DNA from 4 places in the Streptomyces sp. NPDC005483 genome. Region 1 is predicted to be linked to each of the others. Evidence: riboswitches for the same ligand, from Rfam matches in the RefSeq annotation. Region 1 holds a riboswitch; each other region holds the start of a gene.

The links. Region 1 has a riboswitch for cyclic di-AMP ahead of ABZT06_RS40140 (M23 family metallopeptidase). Riboswitches for the same ligand answer to the same signal wherever they lie in the genome.
Region 2: linked by a shared signal. The riboswitch ahead of ABZT06_RS00910 (M23 family metallopeptidase) and the one ahead of ABZT06_RS40140 (M23 family metallopeptidase) in region 1 are both predicted to bind cyclic di-AMP.
Region 3: linked by a shared signal. The riboswitch ahead of ABZT06_RS19240 (NlpC/P60 family protein) and the one ahead of ABZT06_RS40140 (M23 family metallopeptidase) in region 1 are both predicted to bind cyclic di-AMP.
Region 4: linked by a shared signal. The riboswitch ahead of ABZT06_RS03910 (M23 family metallopeptidase) and the one ahead of ABZT06_RS40140 (M23 family metallopeptidase) in region 1 are both predicted to bind cyclic di-AMP.

Annotation. Positions count from the first base shown of each region.
Region 1 is NZ_JBEXEA010000033.1:21,796-29,264, forward strand. It holds gene ABZT06_RS40135 (aldo/keto reductase) at 1-650, opposite strand, end outside; gene ABZT06_RS40140 (M23 family metallopeptidase) at 805-1,830, opposite strand; cyclic di-AMP (ydaO/yuaA leader) riboswitch at 1,842-1,999, opposite strand; tRNA gene ABZT06_RS40145 (tRNA-Met) at 2,310-2,383, opposite strand; gene ABZT06_RS40150 (hypothetical protein) at 2,502-2,762, shown strand; gene ABZT06_RS40155 (histidine kinase) at 2,834-3,991, shown strand; gene ABZT06_RS40160 (response regulator transcription factor) at 3,979-4,629, shown strand; gene ribA (GTP cyclohydrolase II) at 4,633-5,274, opposite strand; gene ABZT06_RS40170 (MarR family transcriptional regulator) at 5,396-5,905, opposite strand; gene ABZT06_RS40175 (dihydrofolate reductase family protein) at 5,990-7,117, shown strand; gene ABZT06_RS40180 (hypothetical protein) at 7,299-7,469, shown strand, end outside.
Region 2 is NZ_JBEXEA010000001.1:202,049-209,517, forward strand. It holds gene ABZT06_RS00905 (alpha-galactosidase) at 1-994, shown strand, start outside; cyclic di-AMP (ydaO/yuaA leader) riboswitch at 1,303-1,460, shown strand; gene ABZT06_RS00910 (M23 family metallopeptidase) at 1,465-2,397, shown strand; gene ABZT06_RS00915 (Tat pathway signal sequence domain protein) at 2,612-5,344, shown strand; gene ABZT06_RS00920 (GDSL-type esterase/lipase family protein) at 5,341-6,432, shown strand; gene ABZT06_RS00925 (DUF6250 domain-containing protein) at 6,507-7,223, shown strand; gene ABZT06_RS00930 (SGNH/GDSL hydrolase family protein) at 7,369-7,469, shown strand, end outside.
Region 3 is NZ_JBEXEA010000009.1:150,690-158,158, forward strand. It holds gene ABZT06_RS19225 (NlpC/P60 family protein) at 1-513, opposite strand, end outside; gene ABZT06_RS19230 (hypothetical protein) at 979-1,332, shown strand; gene ABZT06_RS19235 (tellurite resistance/C4-dicarboxylate transporter family protein) at 1,310-2,293, opposite strand; gene ABZT06_RS19240 (NlpC/P60 family protein) at 2,408-3,541, opposite strand; cyclic di-AMP (ydaO/yuaA leader) riboswitch at 3,550-3,719, opposite strand; gene pcrA (DNA helicase PcrA) at 4,772-7,255, shown strand; gene ABZT06_RS19250 (M23 family metallopeptidase) at 7,292-7,469, opposite strand, start outside.
Region 4 is NZ_JBEXEA010000002.1:124,633-132,101, forward strand. It holds gene ABZT06_RS03895 (DNA topoisomerase IV subunit A) at 1-870, opposite strand, end outside; gene ABZT06_RS03900 (pitrilysin family protein) at 1,222-2,616, shown strand; gene ABZT06_RS03905 (pitrilysin family protein) at 2,613-4,001, shown strand; cyclic di-AMP (ydaO/yuaA leader) riboswitch at 4,213-4,373, shown strand; gene ABZT06_RS03910 (M23 family metallopeptidase) at 4,387-5,139, shown strand; gene ABZT06_RS03915 (GntR family transcriptional regulator) at 5,329-6,024, shown strand; gene ABZT06_RS03920 (HPr family phosphocarrier protein) at 6,152-6,433, opposite strand; gene ABZT06_RS03925 (GNAT family N-acetyltransferase) at 6,631-7,469, shown strand, end outside.

The sequences.
Region 1 (7,469 bases):
AACCCGGAGGCGAGGGCGTAGTACGGGACGGCGGCCAGGCCCTCCCGGGCGGCGACTGCCTCGAGTTCACCCTCGTACGTGTCGCGCGAGACCAGGTTGTAGTGGGGCTGGAGGGCGACGTACCGCGCCAGGCCCTCGCCGTCGGAGAAGGCGAGGGACTCCGCGAGGCGCGCGGCGGAGATGTTGGAGGCGCCGATCGCCCGCACCTTGCCCGCCTTCACCAGCTCGTCCAGCGCGCCGATGATCTCCTCGACGGGGGTCTCGGGCTTGTCGAAGTGGGTGTAGTACAGGTCGATGTGGTCGGTGCCCAGGCGCCGTAGCGACGCCTCGGCCGCCGCCTTGATGTTCGCGGCGGACAGGCCCGGGAAGTCGGGGTGCTGGCTGACCTTCGTGGCGATGACGACGTCGTCGCGGTGGCCGCGGGCCGCCAGCCACCTGCCGATGATCGTCTCGGACTCGCCGCCGGAGTTCCCGTCGACCCACGACGAGTACGAGTCGGCCGTGTCGACGAAGTTGCCGCCGGCCGCGGTGTACGCGTCGAGGACGGCGAAGGACGTGGCCTCGTCGGCGGTCCAGCCGAAGACGTTGCCGCCGAGGGAGAGCGGGAAGACCTCGAGGTCGGAGGAGCCGAGCTTGCGAAGAGAAGTCATGCCATACGTCAACGCCCGCGCCGGACGCCGGTCTTCCGCCACGGCCGCAAAGTCCTCGTAAACAAACGGAATCAGCCGCTCCGAAGCACCGGCAGCCCTGACGTCGGGGGGACGTCGTCAGGGCTGCCGGAGTTCGCGGGAACTCGCGGGAACGTCAGGGGGTGAGGCCCTTGCCGCGCAGCCACGTCATCGGGTCGATGCCGTCGGCCGAGCCGCCCGGGTGGACCTCCAGGTGCAGGTGCGCGCCGGTCACGTTGCCCGTGGCGCCCACGCGGCCGATGACGTCACCCGTGCCGACCTTCTGGCCGACGCTGACATTGATCGAGGACTGGTGGCAGAACCACAGCTCGGTGCCGTCGTCGAGGGTGAGGATCGTGCGGTAGCCGTAGGAACCGGCCCAGCCGGCCTGGGTGATGGTGCCGCTGTGGATCGCCTTGATGAGCGTGCCCGTGGGGGCGGCGAAGTCCAGGCCCGTGTGGTAGCCGGAGGACCACAGCGAACCGGCCTGACCGAAGGTCCCGGTGATGGTGTACGACGAGGTCGGCAGCGTGTACTGCTTGGCGAGCTCGGCCAGGCGCGCGGCCTCGGCCTTCTTCGCGGCCTCCTCCTCCGCCTTCTTCTTCGCGGCGGCGGCCTTCTCCTGAGCGTCCTTCTCCGCCTTGGCGGCGGCCGCGTCGGCCTCCTTCTGGGCGGCGTCCGCGACGGCCTGGGCGGCCTTGGTGTCGATCTGGTCCTGCTGCACCTCGGCCTGGGCCAGGATGCGCGAGCGCAGCGCCTCACCGGCGTCCGAGGTGCCCTGGGCGGTGTCGGCGGTGGTGGCGCCGACGCTGCTGAAGGCGCTCGTGTCGTCCGCGGCGGTGTCGGAGTCGTTCGAGATGAGCGAGCTCACGGAGCCCAGGTCGGGCATGGAGATGGAGACCGGCGGCTTGCCGGTGTTGGCGCTGGCCATCCCGCCCGCGCTGACGGCGGCTATGACGCCGACGCCGAGAACGGTGGAGCTACGGGCGAATCCTCCGCCGCGCTGCTTGGTGACGCGATGCCGGCCTCGTACGGGAGCGAGGGAGTCCGCGGTGGGGTTCCACTCGCCGAGCGGGGCCTCGTCGTCGGCGCGGTAACCGCCGTACACGAGGGTGTCGCTGTTTACGTACGGCGCCTCGGGGGCAGGCGGGTTGGACGCCACGTGGGCGCGCTCCTTTCCTTCCTTCTCGCCTACCGGGTTAGCTGACGGGTTCGGAGCAGGAAGGTCTCCTACGCGCGTATACCGGCCGTGCTGCCACGGCGGCGTACGAGCGATTCACCCCAAGTTGGTGGTTCCCCGGTTCCCTTGCGGAATTCGGCGCGTGAGCACGGAGCCGTCTCTTGTGACGGCTGGGACGACCGCGCTGCGTTATCGAACGTTAATAGACCCGGGGGCCCGATTCCAAGCTGTTCCGCTTGATCATTAACGAAATCCCGCTGGACTTACGGCCCATGAACGGCGAAAAACGGGCGAGTTGGCCCTTCCTCAGGCAACACACAGGCATTGACGGTATGTCAGCTCTTGCGCGGAGGGCGGTCACTCACTCACCCGGCGTCACGAAGACGTCGTACCGTGTGACACGGCCGGGAAAACACTCAGGGCCGGAGTCCAGTGAATGGACTCCGGCCCTGAGCCTTGAGTAGCGGGGACAGGATTTGAACCTGCGACCTCTGGGTTATGAGCCCAGCGAGCTACCGAGCTGCTCCACCCCGCGTCGTTGTGTGACCAGCATACGTCATCCGCGAGGTGGTTCGCGCCAGGGTTGTTCCGGAGGCCCGGTTTCCCGCTCGGCGGCGTACCGTGGCGCCCCTCACGCGCACGAGGAGGGGCCCATGGCGGCAGCCGATGAGCGACCGGTGGAGATCGGCAAGCGGGACATCCCGCTGTCCGGCGGCCGGACGCTGCGGGTGACGGAGTTCGGCAACGGCAGCATCCGACTGGCGGTGCAGGCCGGTTCTCCCTATGTGGTGACGAGCCTGGAGCAGATCGACGACGGAGCCGTCCTGAGACTCTCTCCCGGCCGCGAGGGGTCCAACGCCCACCGGAACTGGGTACGGGACCAAGGGGCCGCCGCGGACGGCCACGGGGAGTGAGCCTCGCCCCGCCCCCGATGGTGTAGCGGGCTACACCGTGCGCCGGGGGTCGTTCGTCTAGCGTGAGCCGCATGTGGAAGTCGGTGCGGCGTGCGGCGATGGCGACCGTGCATCTCTTCGTGGCCGCGGCGATGTGCTTCGGCGTGTACCTCTTCATCACGGTGCTGCTGATCGCCGCCGTGGGCACGGTCGCCGTGGTCGGCTGCTGGCTGCTGCCCGAGGCCGTGCTGCTGATACGGCGGATCGCCGGCGCCAAGCGGAACCTGACCACTCTGTGGACGGGCAGGGAGATCCCCGAGGCGTACACGCCGATGACCGGCACGCTCCGCGAGCGGCTGCGCATCTCGGTGCGGGACCCCGGCACGCTCAGGGACTTCCGCTGGATGCTCGCCTACTACCTCTACGGCGCCCTCCTCGCCCTCGCCCTCGCCCTCCCGCTGTGGCCCCTCGGCCTGGTGGTCGACGGTGTGTGGGCCGGGGCGCTGCGCCGCGACCCCGTCGTCCTTCCGCTGATCGTGCGGCTCGCGGACACCGAGGCCCGCTGGTCGACCGTGCTGCTCATGCCCTCCCCGAAGGCCAGGCTGGCCCGGCGGGTCGAGGAACTGAAGGAGACCCGGGCCGACGCGATCGCCGCGCACGAGGCCGAACTGCGCCGCATCGAACGGGACCTGCACGACGGCGCCCAGGCCAACCTGGTGGCGCTGTCGATGCGGATCGGCCTCGCCAAGCGGGCCTACGACCGTGACCCCGACGCCGCCCGCAAGCTGCTGGACGACGCCCAGTCGCAGGCCGAGCAGGCGCTGACCGAGCTGCGGCACGTGGTGCGCGGGATCCACCCGCCGATCCTCACCGACCGGGGTCTGGTCGGCGCGGTGCGGGCGCTCGCCGCCGGCAGCGGACTGGCCGTGCGTGTGGACGACGGCGGTCTGGACGCGGGCACCCGGGCGCCCGCGGCGGTGGAGGCGGCCGCCTACTTCGTGGTGGCCGAGTCGCTCACCAACGTCGCCAAGTACAGCGGTACCGACCGGGCCGAGGTCCGGCTGGCCCGGACCCGGCGCGGGCTGACCGTGCGGGTGCGGGACGAGGGCCGGGGCGGCGCCGACGAGTCCGCGGGCTCGGGGCTGCTCGGGATGCGGCGCAGGGTCGCCGCGCTCGACGGGACCTTCGAAGTGACCAGCCCCGCCGGGGGCCCGACCGTGATCGATGTGGAGCTGCCGTGCGTGTGGTGATCGCCGAGGACAACGCCCTCCTGAGAGAGGGGCTCGTCCTCCTGCTGACGTCCTCCGGGCACGAGGTCGTGGCCGTCGTCGGCACCGGCCCGGAGATCCTGCCCGCCCTGCTCGACCACCGGCCGGACGTGGCCGTGCTCGACGTGCGGATGCCGCCCGGGTTCCGCGACGAGGGGCTGCGGGCCGCCCTGGAAGGGCGGGAGCGGATCCCGGGACTCCCGGTGCTGGTGCTCTCGCAGTACGTCGAGGAGTCGTACGCCGCCGAGTTGCTGGCGGGCGGCTCCAGCGGGGTCGGCTACCTCCTGAAGGACCGGGTCGGCCGGGTCGACGAGTTCCTCGACGCGCTGGAGCGGGTGGCGGCGGGCGGCACCGCGCTCGATCCCGAGGTCGTCACCGAGCTCCTGACCCGCCGTCGCGACACCCCGCTCGACTCCCTCACCCCGCGCGAGCGCGAGGTGCTGAAGCTGATGGCCGAGGGGCACGACAACACCACCATCGCGAAGACTCTCGTGGTCACCGAGCGCGCGGTCAGCAAGCACATCGGCAACGTCTTCCTCAAGCTGGGCCTGCCGCCGAGCGACAGCGGCCACCGGCGGGTCCTGGCCGTGCTGGCCTATCTGGCGCACACGCCCAGGTGAGGTTCAGCCGACGACGAGTTCGGTCAACTCCGCCAGCGGCAGCGTGTGCTGGGTCTGCAGGACCTTCGCGCGCAGGTAGCGGACGTTGTGGGCGGTGGTGAAGACCCCGGTGGGGACACGGTCGCGGACGTCGATGCCGAGGTCGCGCAACTGGCCCGCCTTGTCGGGGTTGTTGGAGAGCAGGTCGAGCTCGGCGATCCCGAGGGCCTGGAGCATCTGCGCGGCCGCCGTGTAGTCGCGGGCGTCCTCGGGCAGGCCGAGGGCGGTGTTCGCGGCGTAGGTGTCGAGGCCCTGGTCCTGGAGGGCGTACGCGTCGAGCTTGTTGTAGAGGCCGATGCCGCGGCCCTCCTGGCGCAGGTAGAGCAGGACACCACCGCGCTCGGCTATGCGCTCGACCGCCTCGCGCAGCTGCGGGCCGCAGTCGCAGCGGGCGGAGCCGAAGACGTCGCCGGTGAGGCATTCGGAGTGCAGGCGCACCAGCGGGACGGCGCCGGGGGCGGGGTCGCCGAGGACGACGGCGAGGTGCTCCTGCCCGTCGGCCAGGCCGTGGAAGGTGACGAGTTCGGCGTCTACGCGGTAGCCGTCCCCGAAGCGCAGCGGGACGCGGACGCGGGAGCGCTGGGTGGCGGCGGGCAGGTCGGGCATGCGGGTACTCCGGTCCGTAGGCACACCTGCTTCAGATTTGAAGCAGTTCTACTGGTCGAGACCCTACCCCATGCTTTAAATTTGAAGCAACGGGTTTATGGCGTTCGTCACGCAGGGCTTCTCACGAACAGGACGGGGACGACCGCCGGCGCCACGGGACCTCCTCGGAGGGCCCGTCCTCCCCCAGGAGCCCGGCGGTGACACTGGTGAAGATCTCCTCCAGCTGCCCCACCTGCTCCGGGGTGAGCCGGTCGAAGAGCGCGGCGCGGACCGTCTCCACATGGCCCGGCGCGGCCCGCTCCAGCACCGCCATACCCTCGTCCGTGAGGACCGCGACGCTGCCGCGCTTGTCCCACTGGCAGCTCTCGCGCCGCACCAGCCCGTCCTTCTCCAGCCGGGCGACGGCGTACGTCAGCCGGGGCCGGGTGATCTTCAGCCCCTCGGCGAGTTCGGTCATCCGCAGTCGCCGTTCCGGGACCTCGGAGAGGTTGGCCAGGATGGAGTAGTAGACATGCGGCATGCCGGCCTCCTGCTGGAGCTGCCGGTCGATGGTGTCCTCCAGGAGGAGCGAGGCGGCGATGTAGGCACGCCAGGCTCGCTGCTCGTCGGGGCTGAGCCAGCGGGTCGTCATGTCCCCAGTGTAGGTTTGCTTCAAACTTGAACCAAGACCGGCCGTCCGACAACCCGCCACCCGTCTCCGAGAGGGACCGCGCCGATGCCCCACCCCTACGTCCTCCTCTCCGCCGCGGTCTCCCTCGACGGCTACCTCGACGACACCGGCCCCGACCGCCTGCTCCTGTCCAGCCCGGCCGACTTCGACCGCGTCGACGAGGTCCGCGCCTCCGTGGACGCGATCCTCGTCGGCGCGGGCACCATCCGCGCCGACAACCCCCGCCTGCTGGTGAACTCCGAGACGCGCCGCGCGGCCCGCGCCGCCGCCGGGAAGCCGCCGTACCCCCTGAAGGTCACGGTCAGCGGCTCGGGCGAGCTGGATGCGGCCGCGAACTTCTGGCACACGGGCGGCGAGAAGGTCCTCTACACGACGAACAAGGGCGCGGAGCGGGCCGGCGCGCTGGGTGTCGCGGCCGACATCGTTGCGCTCGGCCCCGAGCTGGACTGGCGCCGTCTGCTGGAGCACCTGTACGAGGAGCGCGGAGTGGAGCGGCTGATGGTGGAGGGCGGTGGCCGGATCCACACCCAGCTCCTCCAGCAGGGCCTGGCGGACGAGGTGCAGCTCGTCCTGGCCCCCCTCTTCGTCGGCAGCCCGCAGGCCCCCCGCCTCTTCGGCCCGGGCACCTACCAGGCCGGCCGGCTGCGCCTGGTGGAGACCCGCCGTATCGAGGACGTCGTCCTGATGCGCTACGAGCCCACCGCCCCCGGCACGGGCCTGGTCCCCGCCGCCGCGGACCACCACTGGCTCGCCCTGGCCTGCGAGTTGGCGATGCACTGCCCGCCGTCACGGACGGCGTTCAGCGTGGGCGCGGTGGTGGTGGCGGCCGACGGCACGGAGCTGGCGCGCGGCCAATCCAGGGAGGGCGACGACCCGGTCGTGCACGCCGAGGAGGCGGCGCTGGCGAAAATCGCCCCGGACGACCCCCGCCTGGCCACGGCCACCGTCTACACCAGCCTGGAGCCCTGCACCCACCGCGCCTCCCGCCCGGTCCCCTGCGCCCGGTTGATCCTGGACGCCGGAGTACGCCGGGTGGTGACGGCGTGGCGGGAGCCGGACACCTTCGTGGCGGGAGCGGACGGGACGGGACTGCTCACGGCGAAGGGCGTGGACGTGGTGGTGCTCGGCGAGTACGAGGACCGCGCGAAGGCCCCGAACCGCCACCTGGGGTGACGGGGCCTCAGGCGGATCAAAGCGAGGAGACACGTCTGATCAAGGTGTGACGAAGAAGCCCGGCCCAGGGTTGGCCGAAACCTCAACTCATCACACCAGAAACGTAGTTGTCGCCCATCCCACTGGTTGGCAGACTCGCCCCGCCGACGAGGCTCACGTCATCTCACCAGGGGGAACAACCATGCATCTCAGTCTGCCCAGACGCGTCCTGGGCCGTGCCACCGCCACTCTCGCGCTGGCGCTCGCCATGGCCACCGGCACCACCGGCCTGCTCGCCGGCGCCGAAGCGCACGCCCTGCCGGTCACCGACGGCTCCTTCAGCTTCAGCGGCGACGAGGGCGACTACATCAGC
Region 2 (7,469 bases), on a different contig from region 1:
CCTCAAGCCGCTCGGTGACTCCGTGCGCGCGCTCGGCATGCAGTTCGGCATCTGGGTCGAGCCGGAGATGATCAACCCGGACAGCGAGCTGTACCGTGCCCACCCGGACTGGGTGCAGTACCAAGCGGGACGAAAGCGGACGGAGTTCCGCAATCAACTCGTACTGAACCTCGCACGCGAGGATGTTCAGGAGTATCTGTGGGAGCAGCTCGACACCCTGCTCTCCTCGGCCCCGATCGACTATGTGAAGTGGGACTTCAACCGCTGCTTCACGGACGCGGGCTGGCCCGGCGAGCCCTACCCGCAGCGCCTGTGGGTCGACCATGTGCGCGGCTTCTACGCCCTGCTGGACCGGTTGCGGGAGGCTCACCCGGGCGTGGCCTTCGAGTCCTGCTCGGGGGGTGGCGGCCGGATCGACCTCGGGGTGCTCGGCCGTACCGACCAGGTGTGGACCTCGGACAACACCGACCCCCTCGACCGGCTCGCCATCCAGCACGGCTTCAGTCAGATCCACCCCGCGCGCGTGATGGCGGCCTGGGTCACCGACAGTCCCAACACCCAGCTCAACGGACGGGTGAGCTCTCTGCGGTTCCGGTTCGTGAGCGCGATGGCCGGAGTGCTCGGAGTGGGTGGGGACCTCTCGGAGTGGACCGATGAGGAGCTCGCCGAAGCCGGGCGGTGGGTGGGTCTCTACAAGGAGATCCGGCCCCTGGTGCAGCGCGGCGACCTCTACCGGCTGCGGCCTCCGCGGGGCGGACTGAGCGCGGTGCAGTACGTGCTCGGGGGCGAGACCGTCGTCCTCGCCTGGCTTCAGGCACAGAAGTACGGCGAGCCCGTCCCCTCGCTGCGGCTGCGGGGGCTCGACCCGGCGGCGTCGTACGAATGCCCCGAAACGGGCGAAGTTCACCGGGGGGTCGTATTGCTGCATCACGGGCTCCGTACCGGTTTGCGTGGAGACCTTGATGCGACGGTTATCCGACTGCGTCACATATAGGGCTTCTGTCCGAATTGATGGCCTCCTTCCAGCTCCGCCCGGGATGAGGGTTCCTGTGAATTCGTGACGTGAGGAGCGTCATATCCGTGACGGTGCGTCGCCCGTCATGTTCACGTAATTCGCAGGCCGCTCAAGGGGATTTGGGCGGGTGGAGGGTGCTCGATTCACGCAGGGTGACCGGTAATTCGCATTCGGGATCAAGGGAAACGCATATCCGGGCAACCTCTCACTTGTCCCTTTGTGTCTTGCTCGTTTACGTTCGCCACCGATCCGGTCGGACGCCCAATCCTGCCGCCGAACGGATTCCCCACACTCACTCACCCGTGCACGGCAGGAGCGGGGGACCCACAGGTATCACCGCCTGTTCCGGTCTCCGGAACGGCTTGGGGTATAGCCGCGTCTCGGCGCGGCCGGGCATCTCCAGCCCGCACCCGACAGCTCACCTCGCAGGCGCCGGAGAGGAATTCGCCATGCCCGCGAAGGGTAAGCACCGCCGTCCGAAGTCCCAGCGTTTCACCCGCTCGATCGCCGTCGCCGGAACCGGAGGCGCCGCGCTCGCGCTGCCGTTCATAGGCGCCACCGGCGCTCACGCCGCCACCCCGCAGTCCGTTTCGGAAAAGGCCGTTCAGTCGATTCCGGTCTCGCAGAAGTCCGCCGAAAAGACCGCTGCCGAGAAGAGCACCGCGAAGACCTCGACGGTGCGCACCTATTCGGTGCGGGTCGGCGACTATCTTTCGAAGATCGCCGATGAACAGAACGTCAGGGGTGGCTGGAAGAGGCTCTACGCCGACAACCGTGCGGCCATCGGCGACGACCCGTCGCTGATCCACCCGGGCCTGAAGCTCTCGATCGACAAGAAGGCAAAGGCGAGCACGGCGAAGACCGGGTCCTCCTCCTCGGCGTCCTCGGCGAAGGCCGAGAAGGCGGAGTCGAAGAAGTCGTCCTCGAATTCAACGGCTGCCACCCAGAGCTCCGACACGACCAGCAGCTCCAGCGGCTACACCCTCCCGGTCAGCGGCGCCACCATCGGAACGGGCTACCGCGTCGCGGGCAGCATGTGGTCCAGCGGCTACCACACCGGCGTCGACTTCGTCGTCCCGACCGGCACCTCGCTCAAGGCCGTGGCCGCGGGCACGGTCGTCTCCGCGGGCTGGGGCGGCGCCTACGGCAACCAGGTCGTCATCAAGCTGAACGACGGCTACTACGCGCAGTACGCCCACCTGTCCCAGCTCTCCGTCTCGGCCGGTCAGACCGTGACCGAGGGTCAGCAGATCGGCCTCTCCGGCGCGACCGGCAATGTGACCGGCCCGCACCTGCACTTCGAGATCCGCACCACGCCGGACTACGGCTCCGACGTGGACCCGGTCGCCTACCTCCGCTCGAAGGGTGTCGCCGTCGGCTGACGCCCCCCTGTGCCACCGAAGGCCGGACCCCGATCCCCGGGTCCGGCCTTCGGTGTTTCGTCAGCGACTCCCACGCGTGAGTGTGTGCCCCTTCATGATCACTTCATTGCGTTCTTGTGGCGAGGGGGCTCAGGGCGTCGACAGGGAGGGGAGGGTGGAGACAGAGTGAACTCCGTTGCCGCGTAAGCGCTTTCTACGACCTTCGGAGGTCACCGTGTCCGGCGTCGACCGACGCACCGTCTTCAAGGGCGCCGCAGCCGCGGCCGCCCTCACCCAGTTCTCCTGGGCCCAGTCCCGTACCGCCGCCGCGGCGGCCGGCGACGACGACGACACCGAGCTCCACTGGCTGGAGGGCTCTCCGCCCGACGCCCACGCCGGTGCCACCTGGGGCGTGCCGTGGGCGCGCGGCACCCACCGCCCGGAGCAGCGGTTCCGGCTCGCCACCACCGGCGGCGACGAGGTCCCGGTCCAGAGCTGGCCCACCGCCTACTGGCCCGACGGCTCGGTGAAGTGGACCGCGCACGCGATCGCCCCCGACGCACCGCGGGCCGACGGCTATCTGCTGAGCGCGGGCAGTCCGGCCGAGCCCGCCCACCGGGTCACCGTCGGCCGGGGCGTCGGCGGCCGGATCGAGGTGTCGACCGGCGTGATCACCGCCGTCTTCGGGGCCAAGGGCTCCGACACCGTCGTACGCGGCATCCGGCGCGGCACGACCGAGATCGCGCGCGACGGACGGCTGGTGGCCCTGCGCCAGGACTCCGTGCGCGAGGGCGCGGACCTCGACAGCTTCGCGGGCCGGATCGAGAAGATCACGGTCGAGCAGGACGGCCCCGTCCGTGCCGTGATCCGGGTCGAAGGGCGGCACCGGCACGGCGGCAGGGCCTGGCTGCCGTTCGTGCTGCGGTTCGCCTTCTTCGCCGGTGCGGAATCCTTCCGCCTGGTGCACACCTTCGTCTGGGACGGCGAGCAGCGGCCCGGCTCCGACCAGGGTGACTTCCTGCGCGGACTCGGCGTCCGCTTCACCGTGCCGCTGAGCGATCAGCCCTACGACCGCCACGTGCGGTTCGCCGACTCGGGCGGCGGCCTGTTCAGCGAGGCCGTCCAGGGAGTCACGGGGCTGCGGCGCGACCCGGGCGCGGCGGTGCGGGCCGCGCAGATCGCCGGCGAACGGCTGCCGGACACCGCCACCTGGGACACCCGGGTGGCGAGCCGGCTGGCGTACATCCCGCGATGGGGCGACTACACGCTCACCCAGCCGACCGCCGACGGCTACCAGATCCGCAAGCGCACCACGGCGGGCTACGGCTGGATCCCGGCCGCGGCCGGACAGTGCGCGGCCGGCTTCGGATACGCCGGCGGCGCGAGCGGCGGACTCGCCTTCGGCCTGCGGGACTTCTGGCAGCGGCACCCCGCCCAACTCGATGTGCGCGGCGCCGAGTCCGCGGCCGCCGAGGTCACCCTCTGGCTCTACTCACCCGAAGCCCAGCCCCTCGACCTGCGCTTCTACCACGACGGCCTCGGTCAGGACACCTACGAGGAACAGTCCGACGGCGGCCTGGAGATCACGTACGAGGACTACCAGCCGGGCTTCGGCACCCCGTACGGCATCGCCCGCACCAGTGAACTGACCTTCTGGGCCGTGGCGAAGACCCCGCCCGCCGATGTCCTGGCGGCCCAGGCGAAGGCCGTGGCCGCACCTCCGCTGCTCGCCGCCACTCCCCAACGGCTGCGCTCCGCAGGCGTTTTCGGCGACTGGGCGCCCGTGGACCGCTCCTCGAAGGCCCGCGCGGTGCTCGAGGACCACCTCGACGACCTGTTCGCCTACTACCGCGACCAGCGCGAGGAACGCCGCTGGTACGGCTTCCTCGACTACGGCGACGTCCAGCACACCTACGACAACGACCGGCACGTCTGGCGCTACGACATCGGCGGATTCGCCTGGGACAACTCGGAGTTGGGCACCGACCTCTGGCTCTGGTACCACTTCCTGCGGACCGGCTCCGCCGAGGTGTTCCGGTTCGCGGAGGCCATGACCCGGCACACCGGCGAGGTCGACGTCTACCACCTCGGCAAGTGGGCGGGCCTCGGCACCCGGCACGGAGTGCAGCACTGGGCGGACAGCGCAAAGCAGGTCCGCATCTCCACGGCCGCCAACCGTCGCTTCCACTACTACCTCACCGGCGACGAGCGCACCGGGGACCTGCTGAGCGAACTCGCCGACGTGGAGCTGACGTTCCTCGAGGTCGACCCGCAGCGCAAGGTGCGCACCGACGGCTACGAGCCCGGCGACCGGCACGCCCTGTCGGTCGGCTTCGGCACCGACTGGGGCGGGATCTCGGCAGCCTGGCTCACGGAATGGGAGCGGGGCGGCCCGGGGGCGGCCAGGGCGAAGGCCAAGCTCGTCAACTCGCTGCGGACCATCGCCGCACAGCCCCATGGCTTCTTCACGGGGGCTGGTCTGCTCGACGCCGACACCGGGAAGTTCGCCGTGGCGACCGACACGGCCGTGAACGTGTCCCATCTCAGCGCCGTGTTCGGCCTCGTCGAGACGAACAGCGAGATCGTCTCGTTGCTGGGCGACGAGGAACCGGAGTTCCGAACGGCCTGGCTCGACTACGCGCAGTACTACAACGCCACCGACGCCCAGAAGCGTCAACTCACCGGCTCCACCTGGAAGTCGGCGCTCCCGGCCGCACATTCGCGCATCACCGCGTACGCGGCCCAGCGCAAGAACGACCCGACGCTCGCCACGCGCGCGTGGAACGAGTTCTTCACCGGCGCCGACACCTACTTCCCGTCCAACGACTGGAACCCGGTCACGATCAAGACCCCGGCTGTCCTGCGGCCCACGCGGGAGATCCCCTGGATCTCCACCAACTCCTCCGCCCAGTGGGCCCTCGCGGCGATCCAGAACCTGGCCCTGATCGGAGACCGGATCCCGTCATGAGACGCCCCCTTGCGACCGCGGCCACCGTCGTGGGTCTGCTCGCCGGGGCGATGCCGCCCGCCCTCGCGTCCGGTGCCTCGACCGTCGTACGCCCCGACGACGGACGTATCGCCTACGAGGGACACTGGGGCCGGACCGCCGAAGCCGCCGTCACCGTCAACTCCGGCTCCCGGCTTCGCTTCCGCTTCACCGGCCCGTCCGTCCACGCCCTCTTCGACGTCTCGTCCGTCACCGTCCCCGCACAGATCCAGGTGTTGGTCGACGGCGGCCCCGGGCAGGTGCACTCCGTCGACCAGGCAGACCTGGCGATCACCGCAACCGGCGGCGGGCCGCACTCCGTCGAGATCTCCGTCAAGGACGTCTTCTCGCGGGTCAACCGGTGGGTCCCACCACTGGAGACCGGGGTGGCGCTGACCGGGATCCGGGGGCATCTACTGCGACAACCCCCCGCCAAAAAGCGCGAATTGGCGTTCTACGGCGACTCGATCACCCAGGGCGTCATGGCCCTGTGCGAGGAGAACACCTCCGACTGCGCGGACGGTACGGCCGCCTACCCCACGCTGGTCGCCGATGCCCTGCACGCCTCGCTCACCCAGGTCGGGTTCGGGCGGCAGGGGGTGATCCGGGCCGGCAACGGGGACGTGCCCGCCGCGTCCGACGCCTACGGCTGGAACTACGCGGGCTCCAGGGCGGATTCGGACCGCCGGGCCGAGGTGATCGTGGTGAACCAGGGCACCAACGACGCCGCGTTCGGCTCCGCCGAGTTCCGCGCCGCCTACCGCGCCTATCTGACCCGGCTCCGAGCCGCCGCACCGCACGCCCGCATCCTCGCCCTGCGCCCCTTCGACGGCAGCCATGCCACCGACATCGCCGTCGTCGTCGACGAACTCGCCGACCGACGCGTCGAGTTCGTCGACACGACCGGCTGGCTCGACGCCACGCGGGGCGACTTCAACGGCACGGTCCATCCCAGTGCCCAGGGCCACCGCAAGGTGGCCGACCGGCTGATCGGCCTCATCGCGAGGCAGCACCCCGAAACTTCGAGGCAGCACCCCGAAACCTTGAGTCAGTACCCCGAATCCGCGTGAAGCAGTACCCCGAATCCGCGTGAAGCAGTACCCCGAATCCGCGTGAAGCAGTACCCCGAAAGGAACCCCTCGACGTGACGACCACCCGCAGAGCCTTCGGAGCCCTGGCCGCCGGCGCCGCCCTGGCCGCCCTCGCCCCCGCGGCCACCGCGAGCGCCTCGACCCGCCACCGCCGCCTCATCGCTCACGATGACTTCCACCAGGGCCTTCGCCACTGGGCCGTCGAACTGGAGCAGGGCGGCACGGTCACCGCGCGGCGCGGCGTCCTGGAGGTCGACGTGCCCGCCGGTGCGACGATCTGGTACAGGCAGCCGCTCGAAGGGCCGTACGTTCTGGAGTACACCGCGACGCCCGTGTCCGCGGGCGGGGCCAACGACCGGGTGTCCGACCTGAACAACTTCTGGAACGCGGTCGACGTCCGGTCCCCCGACGACCTCTTCGCCACCCACCGGGGCGGGGCACTCGCGGAGTACGACTACCTGAAGACCTACTACTCCGGCTACGGGGCCAACTACAACACCACGACACGGCTGCGCCGGTACGTCGGAGAACCCGGTGTGCGGCCGCTGATCTACGACTACACCGAACCGCTGCTCGTCGCCAACGAGCCGAACCGGGTGCGGATCGTCTCCGACGGCTCCACGGTGCAGTGGTGGAACAACGGGCGGCTCGTCTTCGACTACACCGACCCGGAGCCCTACACGCGTGGGCACTTCGCGTTCCGGACCACCTGGAGCCACTTCCGGATCGCTGACTTCAGGGTGTGGCGGTCGCAGCGTCAACACTCCTGATGAGAGGCCTATTCCTAGTTTGGCCAACACTTTAGGAGTGGCTTATCTCACCGCCCGTCAAGCCCTTCCTACGGTCGCGTAGGTCACATTCGAAGGTGAATCATGAACGGCTGTGGCAGACGATTCGAAGAATGACAGCAGCTCAGTGATCGGGTCGTACGTGGCGGTGGGGGACAGCTTCACCGAGGGCGTCGGCGACCCCGGCCCCGACGGGGCGTTCGTCGGCTGGGCCGACCGGTTCGCGGT
Region 3 (7,469 bases), on a different contig from region 1:
CGAAGCCAACTCGATGTGCGCGGCCCCGCGCAGCTGCTCGATCTCCCGCAGCTGCTGGCGTACGTTCGCCACGGAGGCGGCCTGGCGGGTGCCGGCCCGTTCGACGAACTCGGCGCTGTCCAGGTACCGGTCGGGGTCGTCGGTGAAGGCGAGCTGCATCGCGGGGTCGAGGCCGCCGCCGCGGTACTGCGCCGCGGCGATCGTCCCGAGCGCGTCCCGCGCCTCGTTGAGCTGCTGCGTCCTGCGGGCCGCCTCGTCCCGCAGGGTGTCCAGCCGGGTCTCGGCCGCCTCCGCCTTCTCCTTCGCCCCGTTGTACTTCTCGGTGGCGGCCTCGGCCTCCTGGTACAGCTGGTCCACCTTCGCCTTGACCTGCTCCGGTGTGAGCTGCGGCTCGGCGTGTCCGATCCCGTTGAAGCCCGTCGCGCTCGCGGCCCCCGCGAGGGCGATCGTCGCTGCCGTACGGACCGTATGGCCGCCGGCCGAGCGGCTACGGGGCTTGCGGTGTGCTGCCAAGTGGACTGCACGTCCTTTCCTACGATCGGCCGCCCCGAGGCTCGCGGACGTACGAACGCCAGGGGAAGCGGCCGTACGACCGCCAGGGGCGGTGTGCGCGTCCGGCGACGGCCTGCACAGGGGGAGCGGGCCGCCGCCGGACCTTCTCGGCGGTGGTGGCCGACTGCCGCCCCTGGCCCGGGCGGCGGTGGGGAGCCGGTCACCTGGTGGAGGACGCTAAACCTGACCGTGTCCGGGAGGTAACGCGTTGTGCGGAAGTGCCGCCAGGGGACCGCCGGGTGACCGAAGGTGACCGTGATCCCGGGGTGGCACCGTCGACTTCGCGCGGTGCGCTGACCGAAGTCGCGATTCCGGGACCGGTGACGGGCGGGGAGTGCTATGGGCCGCATATATGCACCCTCTGCCCCGGACCGCTCAAGGGGCCGGTGCGAGTCGCCCTGGCACCCAGGAATAGGCTCCCGCCTCATGGACGTACTCATCCATCTCTTCGTCGGCCTGCACATCATCGGCATCGCCTCGCTGCTCGGAGGCTTCCTCACGCAGATGAAGGCGATGGGCCGGGGCACCGCCCGGTTCGTCCCCGCGATGCTCCACGGCGCCGCGACGATGCTGGTGACCGGCGTGATCCTGGTCGGCCTCAATCAGGCCGACGACCAGCACGTCAACAACATCAAGATCGGCGTGAAGCTGGCCCTGCTGATCGTGATCCTGGGCCTGGTCTATGTGAAGCGGGACGACGAGAAGGTGGACAAGAGGCTGTTCGGCCTGGTCGGCGCGCTGACCACGGCCAACGTCTTCATCGCGGTGCTGTGGACCTGACGGCGGCACGGGCGGCGTCGACGGTCCCCGCGGCGACGGCCAGCCAGGCCGCCACGGAGACCCACAGCAGCACCTCACCCGGCGTCCTGAGCCACGGGACGTCCACGGTGGCGCAGACCGACAGGGCCGCGACCGCCGTCATGCCCATGGGGAACACGGTGGCCCAGCGGCGCACGTCGTAGCGCAGGCGCGGCCGTACGAACTCCGCCAGCAGCAGGACGGCGTACCAGGCCAGGTCGAGCACCAGCAGGGCGACGGTCACCGCGCGCAGGACACCGCGGTCGTCGTCGTTCCACAGGTACAGGCGCGCGCTGTCGGCGGCGAGGAGTTTCGAGCCGGCGAGTGCCGAGATCGCGAGCGCGCCGCCCGCGATCCACTGGTCGCCCGGCCCCTCCAGCACCTGGCGCGGGTCGAAGAGGAAGAGCGCGACGCCGTAGAGGACCAGGCCGAGCCAGAACAGCACGAGCGCCGCGTGCGCGAGCCAGGCCGCCGACTCGGCCGCGGCGAGCGTGGCGCCGAGGACCGCGAGGCCCTGGGTGGCCACACAGCAGAGGAACACCCCGCCGGGCATCCGCCGCTTCCAGTGCCGCACGACGAGCACGAGCAGCACCGGCCACAGCAGCGCCGACAGGGCCAGCAGCGCCTCGGCGAGGGTCTGCCGGCCGAGTGCGGAGAACCGGGTGCCGAGTACGGTGGTCGCCGCCACGGCCGTCAGGGCGCCCGGTGTCCCGGCGTCCGCGACCCATCGCGGGCGCTCCCGCAGCAGTCGTACGGCGAACTCGGCGGCCAGCCCCAGCCAGGCCGCGCAGCTGATCACCAGGGCGATCCGGGACAGCGTCTCGTGACCGGTCAGAAGGAGCCCGACCGACACGATGCCGGTCGCCATCACGGCGGACGCGGCCGCGGGTGGGTGCCGCGTCCACCAGACGCGCAGGGGGGAGTGGGGGGAGGTACCGGGCATGTGCCGATGCTAGGAAGCTCCCCGTGCCGTGCGAGCGGGGCGCGCACGCGCGCGTGGGGAAATGGGGGAAATGCACGCGAGTGCGGGCTCTTCGCCCGCCCCCGGTACCCGGCCTCAGGCCGGGCGGACCACGCTGTGGATCCCCGACTCGCCGTCGTAGTAGATCGACTCCTCGCGGACGTACGCGCCCGGCTTCGGGGCGTGGATCATCATGCCGTTGCCGATGTAGAGGCCGACGTGGCTGATGTCGTCGTAGAAGAAGACCAGGTCACCGGGTTGGGCGTCGGCCAGGGAGACCGTGGTGCCGGCGTTGACCTGGTCATAGGTGACGCGGGGGAGGTCGACGCCGGCGGCCTTCCAGGCGGCCTGGGTGAGCCCTGAGCAGTCGTAGGAGTCGGGGCCGGTGGCGCCCCAGACGTACGGCTTGCCGATCTGTGCACGGGCGAAGGCGAGGGCCTTGGCGGCCTTGGTGGCGTACGAGGAGTCGGTCGCCGGCGACGTGCTCTCCTGCGGGGCGGTGGTCTCCTGCGCCGCCTTCTCCGCCGCGGCCTGCTGCTGCGCCAGCTCCGCCGCCTTGCGGGCCGCCTCCTGCTGCTTGCGCTTCTCGATCACCGCGAGACGCGCCTTCTCCTGGGCGGTCAGTTCCGACAGCAGCTCGCGCGCGTCGGCGAGCTTCTTCTGGACGGTCGCCTTGGCGGTCTTCAGGTCGCTCTGCGTCTCGTTCAGCGTCTGAAGGCTCTGGGAGGCCTCCTGGCGCTTCTTCATCGTCGCGGACTGCTCGGAGACGTAGTCGTCGACCGCGCCCTTCTGACGGCTCGTCAAGCGGCTCATCAGCTGCGCCTGGTCGAAGTAGTCCTGCGGGGTGTCGGCGAGCAGGAAGGTCGCCGTGTCGGGCGCGCCGGCGCCGGTGCGGTACTGGGCCGCGGCGAAGGAACCGAGTTCCTCCCGCGCCTCGTTGAGCTTCTGGGTGCGCTGGGCGACGTCGTCGAGGAGCGTGTCGACCTGCTTGCGCTGCTTGGCCGTCTTCTCCTTGGCCGCGTTGTAGCCGTCGGTCGCCGACTCGGCCTGGCGGTAGAGGTCGTCGACCTTCTTCTCGACCTCTTCGAGACTCGGCTTGTCATCGGCCGGCGCGGCGTTCGCCGACTGGGACAGCAGGGCCACGGAGGTGAGGGCGGCCGTCGCGAGGGCCGGGGTCCGTATGCCTGCCACGCGCGTACCGGCGGGACGCGACTTGCGGTGCGACGCCAAGGGAGGCGACTCCTTCCCATGCTCCGCCTACCGGGTTAGCTGTCGGGTTCGGGCGAAGTGCTTCGGAAGGTTTGCCCTACGGCGCTCCCCTGCGCGGGAGTCGGCCGATTCACCCCGGGTTCGGTGGGTCCCCGGCTCCGGGCGCGCGGCGGCGCTGCGGACTCGGCGGAGGCCGTGCGGCCCGGCGAGGTTCGCCGGAGGGGGTCGTACGGCCTGATCGGAACGGTAGCCAACTGGTGTGGCCCCTGTGAAGGTTGATGTTCGATATGCCCGATACATTTTCGTGACCTTGGCCCCAGGGGGCGCTCCGCATGGCCGATTCGGTGTGATGTGCCGTGGATGGGGCGGTCTCTTGCTGGAGTGCCCCTGTTCGATCGCCTTTGGGGACTGGCTCGGGCAACCGGTGACCCGCGTGATCGCCGAGGGGGCAACGATCCGTGCCGTCTGCTCTGCCGACGAAGAGCGACTCGCGCAAGGCGGTGGTGGAGTCCCACGCGTACGGCGTCGCTGCCACCCGGAGGGCTGAGGATCGCCGTCGGCGCGGGCGGGGTGGCCTGACCCTCGTTCCTGCCGGACGACAGGGCGGGCGGCGGGGCCCTTCATGGTCTCCGGGCCACGACGAAAGGGGGCTTGCGCAAGGCGTGAGTGGAGTCCCACGCGTACCGCGTCCTCGCCCTTCCGGAGGGTCGAGGGTCGCCGCGGGCGCGGGCGCGGGCGCGGGCGCGGGCGCGGGCGCGGGCGGGGTGGCCTGACCCTCGTTCCTGCCGGACGACAAGGCGGGCGGCGCGGCCTTTCATGGCTCCGGGCCACGACGAGGGGGGCTCGCGCTAGGCGCTGGTGGAGTCCCACGCGTACCGCGTCCTCGCCCTTCCGGAGGGTCGAGGGTCGCCGCGGGCGCGGGCGCGGGCGGCCTGGGCGTCGTCCCTGCTGCGCGGCAGGGCGCTGCGCGGCCGTTCATGGTTTTCCGGGCCACGACGAGAGGCGGCCCGTCCGCAGGTCCCCGGCGCTCGGCCCTGACGGCCGGCCGGGTCGGCGCCCGTGCCGTGACGAAGGTCTCGTACGGCATGCGCGGGAGCGTGCGGGTGCCGTGCCGCGGCGGGTCTCGCCGTCGACCAGGAAGGCAGGAGGGCGCCGGGAGGCCGGGTCCGGAAGATCGTCGGGTTCCGGTACGGGTGGATGTTCTCGGGGCGGCGGCGGGCTGTCAGTGGGGAGCCCTAGACTCGGAGAGCGATGAGCAGCCTCTTTGACGACAGCTTCCTGGCGGACCTCCAGGCCCCTCGCGGGCATGGGGAGGAACCCCCGCCGCCGCCCGAGGACGAGCACGGACCGGAGCAGGTTCCGGACGACCTGTTCGGTGGGAAGTTCGACGTGCCCCCGGACCGGGACGCCTACTACCGCGACGGCGCCCCGCGCCCGGTGGTGGACCCGGCCACCCTCCTGGAGGGGCTGAACGAGAACCAGCGCGCGGCCGTCGTGCACTCCGGCACCCCGCTGCTCATCGTGGCCGGCGCCGGCTCCGGCAAGACCCGGGTCCTCACCCACCGCATCGCCCACCTCCTCGGCGAGCGCCATGTCCACCCGGGCCAGATCCTCGCGATCACCTTCACCAACAAGGCCGCGGGCGAGATGAAGGAGCGCGTCGAGCAGCTCGTCGGCCCGCGCGCGAACGCGATGTGGGTGATGACCTTCCACAGCGCCTGCGTGCGGATCCTGCGCAGGGAGTCGAAGAAGCTCGGTTTCACCTCCTCCTTCTCGATCTACGACGCCGCTGACTCCAAGCGGCTCATGGCGCTGGTCTGCCGCGACCTGGACCTCGACCCCAAGAAGTTCCCGCCGAAGTCCTTCAGCGCCAAGATCAGCAACCTGAAGAACGAGCTGATCGACGAGGAGGACTTCGCCGCCCAGGCCACCGACGGCTTCGAGAAGACCCTCGCCCAGGCCTACGCCATGTACCAGTCGCGCCTCCGCGAGGCGAACGCCCTCGACTTCGACGACCTGATCATGACGACGGTCAACCTGCTCCGGGCGTTCCCCGACGTCTCCGAGCACTACCGCCGCCGCTTCCGGCATGTCCTGGTCGACGAGTACCAGGACACCAACCACGCGCAGTACGCGCTGGTCAGGGAGCTGGTCGGGACCTCCGAGCACCCGGTGGACGTACCCCCGAGCGAGCACGACCTGCCGCCCGCCGAGCTCTGTGTCGTCGGTGACGCAGACCAGTCGATCTACGCCTTCCGCGGCGCGACCATCCGCAACATCCTCCAGTTCGAGGAGGACTACCCGGACGCGACGACGATCCTCCTGGAGCAGAACTACCGCTCCACCCAGACGATCCTCACCGCCGCCAACGCCGTCATCGAGCGCAACGAGTCCCGCCGCCCCAAGAACCTGTGGACCAACGCGGGCGCGGGCGCGCGCATCACCGGCTATGTCGCCGACACCGAGCACGACGAGGCGCAGTTCGTCGCCGACGAGATAGACCGCCTCACCGACGCGGGCGACGCGAAGGCCGGCGATGTCGCCGTCTTCTACCGGACCAACGCCCAGTCCCGTGTCTTCGAAGAGGTCTTCATCCGCGTGGGCCTGCCCTACAAGGTCGTCGGCGGCGTCCGCTTCTACGAGCGCAAGGAGGTCCGGGACGTCCTGGCCTACCTGCGGGTCCTCGCCAACCCCGAGGACTCGGTGCCGCTGCGCCGGATCCTCAACGTCCCCAAGCGCGGTATCGGTGACCGCGCCGAGGCGATGATCGACGCCCTGTCCCAGCGCGAGAAGATCAGCTTCCCGCAGGCCCTCAAGCGCGTCGACGAGGCGTACGGCATGGCCGCGCGCTCCACCAACGCCGTGAAGCGGTTCAACGTGCTGATGGAGGAGCTCCGTACGATCGTCGAGTCCGGCGCGGGCCCGGCGACCGTCCTGGAAGCGGTCCTCGAACGCACCGGCTATCTCGCCGAGTTGCAGGCCTCCACCGACCCGCAGGACGAGACACGGATCGAGAACCTCCAGGAACTCGCCGCCGTGGCCCTGGAGTTCGAGCAGGAGTCGGGCGAAGGCGAGGAGACCGGCTCGCTCTCCGACTTCCTGGAGCGGGTCGCGCTTGTCGCCGACTCCGACCAGATCCCCGACGAGGACGAGGACGGCTCCGGCGTCATCACCCTGATGACCCTGCACACCGCCAAGGGCCTGGAGTTCCCGGTCGTCTTCCTCACCGGCATGGAGGACGGCGTTTTCCCGCACATGCGCGCCCTCGGCCAGACCAAGGAGCTGGAGGAGGAGCGGCGCCTGGCGTACGTCGGCATCACGCGTGCGCGTGAGCGGCTGTACCTGACCCGGTCCTCCCTGCGCAGCGCGTGGGGGCAGCCGTCGTACAACCCGCCCTCCCGCTTCCTGGAGGAGATCCCGGCGCAGCACGTCGACTGGAAGCGCACCGGGGCGGCCGGCGCTCCCGCGGGGCCGGTCTCGGGGGTCGCCGCGTCGCTGTCGTCGTCCCGTTCCCGCTCCTCGGCGTCGGGTGCGTCCGGCTTCGCGACGCGCAGGACCTCGGAGAAGCCGGTGGTGTCCCTGGCCGTCGGCGACCGTGTCACCCACGACCAGTTCGGGCTCGGCACGGTGGTCGGCGTGAAGGGCACGGGCGCGAACGCCGAGGCGACGATCGACTTCGGGGAAGCGAAGCCGAAGCGGCTGCTGCTGCGGTACGCGCCGGTGGAGAGGCTGTAGCTCAGGAAGCTCAGGAAGGGGGCTGGGCCCGCAGGGTTACGTCGGGTCCAGCCCGTGGCTGCGCAGCCACGGCAGCGGGTCTATGGCCGAACCGCCCGCCGGGTGCACCTCCAGGTGCAGGTGCGGGCCGGTCGAGTTGCCCGAGTTGCCGGAGTACGCGATCGGGTCGCCGGCCTTGACCGTCGTACCGGAGGCGACGCGGTAGCTGGAGAGG
Region 4 (7,469 bases), on a different contig from region 1:
GTCCTTGATCTTGGCGATCACCTTCTCCGGGCCGACCGTGAACGGCAGCTCGGTGACGACCAGGCCCTTGCGGCGGGCCGTCACCGTCTCCACCGAGACCGTCGCGCGGATCTTGAAGGTGCCGCGGCCCGTCTCGTAGGCGTCCCGGATGCCGGAGAGACCGACGATCCGGCCGCCGGTGGGCAGGTCGGGGCCCGGGATGTGCTTCATCAGGGCGTCCAGATCCGCGTTCGGGTAGCGGATCAGGTGGCGGGCGGCCGCGATGACCTCGGTGAGGTTGTGCGGCGCCATGTTGGTGGCCATGCCGACCGCGATGCCCGAGGAGCCGTTCACCAGAAGGTTGGGGAAGGCGGCGGGCAGCGCGCCCGGCTCCTGCTCCTGGCCGTCGTAGTTCGGCGCGAAGTCGACGGTGTCCTCGTCGATGGACTCCGTCATCAGGCTCGCGGCCTCGGCCGCGCGGCACTCGGTGTACCGCATGGCGGCCGGCGGGTCGTCGTTGCCCAGCGAACCGAAGTTGCCGTGGCCGTCGACCAGCGGCACGCTCATCGAGAAGGGCTGGGCCATGCGCACGAGGGCGTCGTAGATTGACGCGTCGCCGTGCGGGTGCAACTTACCCATGACCTCGCCGACCACGCGGGCGCACTTCACATAGCCGCGGTCGGGGCGCAGGCCCATCTCGTTCATCTGGTAGACGATGCGTCGGTGCACCGGCTTGAGGCCGTCGCGGGCGTCGGGGAGCGCGCGGGAGTAGATGACCGAGTACGCGTACTCGAGGTACGAGCCCTTCATCTCGTCCACGACGTCGATGTCGAGGATCCGCTCCTCGTACGAGTCGTCGGGCGGCGGGGTCTTCGTGCTGCGGCGGGCCATCGCTGCCGGCTCCTCTTTCCTGGTCGCTCGCCTACGGGTCGCTCACGTCGACCCTTTGGCTCACTCTTGCTGAAGCGTGAACGGGATCTGACGCGGACCATTGTGGACCGCGGCACTGACAGTCCGGGCCAGGGCCCGGCTGAGCCGCCCTGCCCGGCGGCCACCGAGCCACCCGGCCCGGCGATCGCACAGCGCCCCGCTCACGGTTGCCCGCAGGCTACGCGATCCGCTGTGGGCGTACGCGCCCCGGGAACTTCACCGAGGGTCCGCACGCTTGCATACAGTGGCAGGACCGGCAGGAAAACCGCGGTTTCCACGACCGCGACCGCGATCGAAGGGACGTACATGCCCATGGGTCACACGGCCACAGACCAGGCAGGCACCGGGGGCCTGACAGCGACCGAGCACCGCCTGGCCAACGGCCTGCGCGTGGTGCTCTCCGAGGACCACCTGACCCCGGTCGCGGCGGTGTGCCTCTGGTACGACGTCGGCTCGCGCCACGAGGTCAAGGGGCGTACCGGCCTTGCTCACCTTTTCGAGCACCTGATGTTCCAGGGCTCGAAGCAGGTGCACGGCAACGGGCACTTCGAGCTCGTCCAGGGCGCGGGCGGCTCGCTCAACGGCACCACCAGCTTCGAGCGCACCAACTACTTCGAGACCATGCCGACCCACCAGCTGGAGCTCGCGCTCTGGCTGGAGGCCGACCGCATGGGCTCGCTCCTGGCCGCCCTCGACGACGAGTCGATGGAGAACCAGCGCGACGTCGTCAAGAACGAGCGCAGGCAGCGCTACGACAACGTCCCCTACGGCACCGCGTTCGAGAAGCTGACCGCGCTCGCCTACCCGGAGGGCCACCCCTACCACCACACCCCGATCGGCTCGATGGCCGATCTGGACGCGGCCACGCTGGAGGACGCGCGCGCGTTCTTCCGCACGTACTACGCCCCCAACAACGCCGTCCTGTCGGTCGTCGGCGACATCGACCCGGAGCAGACGCTCGCCTGGATCGAGAGGTACTTCGGCTCCATCCCCTCGCACGACGGCAAGCCCGCGCCCCGCGACGGCTCCCTGCCCGAGATCATCGGTGAGCAGTTGCGCGAGGTCGTCGAGGAGGAGGTCCCCGCGCGCGCCTTGATGGCCGCCTACCGGCTGCCGCACGACGGGACCCGCGAGGCGGACGCGGCCGACCTCGCCCTGACCGTTCTCGGCGGCGGCGAGTCCTCCCGCCTCTACAACCGGCTCGTACGGCGCGACCGTACGGCCGTCGCGGCCGGCTTCGGCCTGCTGCGCCTGGCCGGTGCGCCCTCGCTGGGCTGGCTCGACGTGAAGACCTCCGGCGATGTCGAGGTGCCGGTCATCGAGACCGCCATCGACGAGGAGCTCGCGCGGTTCGCCGAGGAGGGCCCCACGGCCGAGGAGATGGAGCGCGCCCAGGCCCAGTTGGAGCGCGAGTGGCTGGACCGGCTCGGCACCGTCGCGGGCCGCGCCGACGAACTGTGCCGTTTCGCCGTCCTGTTCGGCGACCCGCAGCTCGCCCTGACCGCCGTACAACGCGTCCTGGAGGTGAGCGCCGAGGAGGTGCGGGAGGTCGCCAAGGCCAAGCTGCGCCCCGACAACCGCGCGGTGCTCGTCTACGAGCCCACCGCCCCGGCCGAGATCGCCGACAGCGCCGAGGAAGCCGCCGAGGACCCGCAAGCCGCGGCGACCGTAGAAGCCAGCGACGACAACGAGGAGGCGGCCAAGTGACCGAGCTCGCCGCGATGGAATTCCACCCGCAGCCGCAGGCGGGCGAGCCCAAGGTCTGGGCCTTCCCCGCCCCCGAGCGCGGGACGCTGGACAACGGCCTCACCCTGCTGCGCTGCCACCGCCCCGGCCAGCAGGTCGTCGCCGTCGAGGTGCTCCTGGACGCGCCCCTGGACGCCGAGCCGGCCGGCCTGGACGGTGTCGCCACGATCATGGCGCGCGCGTTCTCCGAGGGCACCGACAAGCACTCCGCCGAGGAGTTCGCCGCCGAGCTGGAGCGCTGCGGCGCCACCCTCGACGCGCACGCCGACCACCCTGGCGTCCGCCTCAGCCTCGAAGTGCCCGCCTCCCGCCTCGCCAAGGCGCTCGGACTGCTCGCCGACGCGCTCAGGGCACCCGCGTTCGCGGACAGCGAGGTCGAGCGGCTCGTCCGCAACCGCCTCGACGAGATCCCGCACGAGCTGGCCAACCCGTCCCGCCGCGCCGCCAAGGAGCTCTCCCGGGAGCTGTTCCCGGCGGACTCGCGCATGTCGCGCCCGCGCCAGGGCACCGGGGAGACCGTCGAGAACATCGACTCCGCGGCCGTACGCGCCTTCTACGAGAAGCACGTGCGGCCCGCCACCGCGACCGCCGTGGTCGTCGGCGACCTCACCGACATCGACCTGGACGCGCTGCTCGCCGACACCCTGGGCTCCTGGACCGGCTCCACGGCTCAGCCGCGCCCGGTACCGCCGGTGACCGCCGACGACACCGGCCGGGTCGTCATCGTGGACCGCCCCGGCGCCGTCCAGACGCAGCTGCTGATCGGCCGCGTCGGCGCCGACCGGCACGCACGCGTGTGGCCCGCGCAGGTGCTCGGCACGTACTGCCTCGGCGGCACCCTCACCTCCCGCCTGGACCGCGTCCTGCGCGAGGAGAAGGGCTACACCTACGGCGTACGGTCGTTCGGCCAGGTCCTCAGGTCCGCCCCGGACGGCTCGGGCGCCGCGATGCTCGCCATCAGCGGCTCGGTCGACACCCCGAACACCGGTCCCGCGCTGGACGACCTGTGGAAGGTGCTGCGCACGCTCGCCGAGGGCGGACTCACCGACGCCGAACGGGACGTCGCCGTACAGAACCTCGTCGGTGTGGCGCCGCTCAAGTACGAGACCGCGGCGGCCGTCGCGAGCACACTGGCCGACCAGGTCGAGCAGCACCTGCCCGACGACTACCAGGCGACCCTGTACCAGCAACTCGCCGCGACCGGCACCGTCGAGGCCACCGCCGCGGTCGTGAACGCCTTCCCGGTGGACCGGCTGGTGACGATCCTGGTCGGTGACGCGGCCGCCATCAAGGAGCCCGTCGAGGCCCTCGGCATCGGCGAAGTCAAGGTCGTGACGGCCGAGTAGACGAACCCTGACTCGAAGGGGCCCTGGTGACACGAGTGTCGCCAGGGCCCCTTCGACACCCAGATCTCTTAGATGTCCGAATTGGGCAGGAGGTTGCCTGTCTGCCCTGTGGGATGCGCTACAAACACCCCGATCGGTTTGGGGATTGAAAGTGGCCCCGCTTAGCGTCCTCTGGGCTGTCCGTCAGGCACCGAGCCGCGCCCGCGGCACCGGACAGTCATCGCCGAGTCCCCGCATGGCGCGAGCCAGGGGAGCCGGGGACCCACCAAGTCCCTGGGGTGAATCGGACGCCCGCGCACCGCGAGGGGGTCCGTAGGAGACCTTCCTGCTCCGAACCCGTCAGCTAACCCGGTAGGCGAGAAGGAAGGAAAGGACCAGCCACCACATGGCGTTCACCTGCGCCACCGGGAAGCACCGTCGTCCCAGCCGCATCAAGCGCACCACCGCCCGCGCGGCAGGCGTCGCGGCCCTCGCCACCACCGGCGTCATCGGCACCCTCGCCGCCCCGGCGCTCGCCGCCGACAACTCCGTCGAGCAGACCGGCCTGATGCCGGTCGTCAGCGTCGGCGACTCCCTCGCGGACCAGCTCGACGCCCAGGCCGAGGCCCAGGCGCAGGCCGCCGCGCAGAAGAAGGCGGCGGCGGAGGCCAAGCGCAAGGCCGAGGCGCGCGCCAAGGAGATACGCGAGGCCAAGGAGCGCGCCGCCCGCGAGGCCGAGCGCAAGCGCCTCAACGCCTTCGTCGCCCCGATCTCCGGCTCCTACATCTCCACCGGCTACAAGAGCGGCGGCTCCCTGTGGTCGTCCGGCAGCCACACCGGTGTCGACTTCCACGCCGCCAGCGGCACCTCCGTGCACGCGGTCGGCCGCGGCACCGTCGTCGAGGCCGGCTGGGGCGGGGCGTACGGCAACAACATCGTGATCAGGATGGCCGACGGCACGTACACCCAGTACGGCCACCTGTCGTCCATCGGCGTCTCGGTCGGCCAGTCGGTCACCCCCGGCCAGCAGATCGGGCTGTCCGGCGCGACCGGCAACACCACCGGGCCGCACCTGCACTTCGAGGCGCGCACCACCCCCGAGTACGGCTCGGACATCGACCCCGTCGCGTACCTGCGCTCGCACGGCGTGAACGTCTGACGACCCACCGCGCGATCCTGGCGAGGCCCCGGCTCTTCCGAGCCGGGGTTTCGTCGTTTCCAGCGCCCCGTTGTCCAAAAAATATCCCTGGATTCCGGTCCGCCGTCGGAAATTCCCGCTCATTGCAATAGAGTCACTGAACACACGTCAATCGGCGACGTTTCACGGGGATTAAGACGGAGGTCGGACATGCGTATTCCGGCGCACTCGGTATGCACGGCGATCCGCGACGACATCGTCGCCGGTGTCCACGAGCGCGGGAGCCGGCTCACCGAGGAACTGCTCGCCCGCCGCTACGGGGTCTCCCGCGTCCCGGTCCGCGAGGCCCTGCGCACCCTGGAGGCCGAGGGCTTCGTGGTGACGCGGCGGCACGCGGGCGCGTGCGTGGCCGAACCGACCGAGCAGGAGGGCGCCGACCTCCTGGAGATGCGCATGCTCCTGGAACCGCTCGGCGCCTCCCGGGCCGCCCAGCGGCGCACCGAGGCCCATCTGAAGGTGCTGCGCGGCCTGGTCAGGCTGGGCCAGGAGCGTGCCAGGCGGGGCAACAGCGACGATCTGCGCTCCTTGGGGGGCTGGTTCCACGAGACGCTCGCGCAAGCCTCCGGCAGCCCGGCGCTGACCTCGATGCTGACCCAGCTGCGGCACAAGATCGCGTGGATGTACGTCGTGGACGCGCCCGCCGACCCCGTGGAGTCCTGGGTCGAGCACGGCGCGATCGTGGACGCGGTGGCACGCGGGGACGGCGAGCGCGCGCGGGCGATCACGGCGCTGCACACCGAGCGCTCGGGCGCGGTGCACCGGCTGCGGTTCGTTTCCGGGCAGGACCGCGCGGACCGTGTGAGGACCTCGCAACATCCTGTAAACGTGACGGGTGTGCGGCATTAACACGGGCACCGTATACAAAGAGGGAGTAATTCGCGGGGGACTATTTCTGCTGCCCGCGGAAGGGAAATGCGAAGGGCCCGCCCGATAATTCGGACGAGCCCTTCGATGCTTTTCAGGGCACCTTTGCTCAGACGGTCTCGGGAAGCTCCTCGAGACCCTCGGCGACCAGCTTCGCGAGCCGGTCGAGGGCCGCGTCCGCGCCCTCGGCGTCGGAGGCGAGGACGATCTCCTCGCCGCCCTGCGCGCCCAGGCCGAGAACGGCCAGCATGGAGGCCGCGTTGACGGGGTTGCCGTCGGCCTTGGCGATCGTCACCGGGATACCTGCGGCCGTGGTGGCCCGGACGAAGATGGAAGCGGGGCGGGCGTGGAGGCCCTCGGCCCAGCCGACGTTGACGCGGCGCTCAGCCATGTGATGCTGCCCTTCGGTGTTCAGGGTTGTCTAGACCAGTTTCCCACACGTGAAGCGTCTCCGGAACGGACCTGGAGTCCCTCCGGGGTGAGACGTCGGACCGCGGCCTCGGCCCGACTTCCGTCCTTGCGCGTTCTCGCGCGTTCTCCACAGACTGCCTCGCGCCGTTGTCGTACGCGAGCCGTACTCTGGGGCCCATGCAGAGCGCGTCGGACCGGCACGAGTACCCCGCCCACTGGGAGGCCGACGTGGTGCTGCGCGACGGCGGCACCGCGCGCATCAGGCCCATCACCGTCGACGACGCCGATCGCCTGGTCAGCTTCTACGAGCAGGTCTCGGACGAGTCGAAGTACTACCGCTTCTTCGCGCCCTACCCTCGCCTGTCCGCCAAGGACGTCCACCGCTTCACGCACCACGACTTTGTGGACCGGGTGGGGCTCGCCGCCACGGTCGGCGGCGAGTTCATCGCCACCGTACGCTACGACCGCATCGGAGCCGACGGGATGGCCGCCTCCGCCCCCGCCGACGAGGCCGAGGTCGCCTTCCTCGTCCAGGACGCCCACCAGGGGCGCGGCGTGGCCTCCGCCCTTCTCGAGCACATCGGGGCCGTCGCCCGCGAGCGCGGCATCCGGCGCTTCGCCGCCGAGGTGCTGCCCGCCAACGTCAAGATGATCAAGGTGTTCACCGACGCCGGGTACACCCAGAAGCGCAGCTTCGAGGACGGCGTCGTACGCCTGGAGTTCGACCTGGAGCCCACCGACCGCTCGCTCGCCGTGCAGTACGCGCGCGAGCAGCGCGCCGAGTCGCGGTCCGTACAGCGGCTGCTCACCCCCGGTTCCGTCGCCGTCGTGGGCGTCGGCCGCAGCCCCGGCGGTGTGGGCCGCAGCGTGCTCGCCAACATCCGGGACCACGGCTTCAACGGCCGCCTGTACGCCGTGAACAAGGCGTTCCCCGAAGAGCAGAAGGAGCTCGACGGGATCCCGGCACACCGCTCGGTGCGGGACATCGACGGCCCCGTCGACCTCGCGGTCGTCGC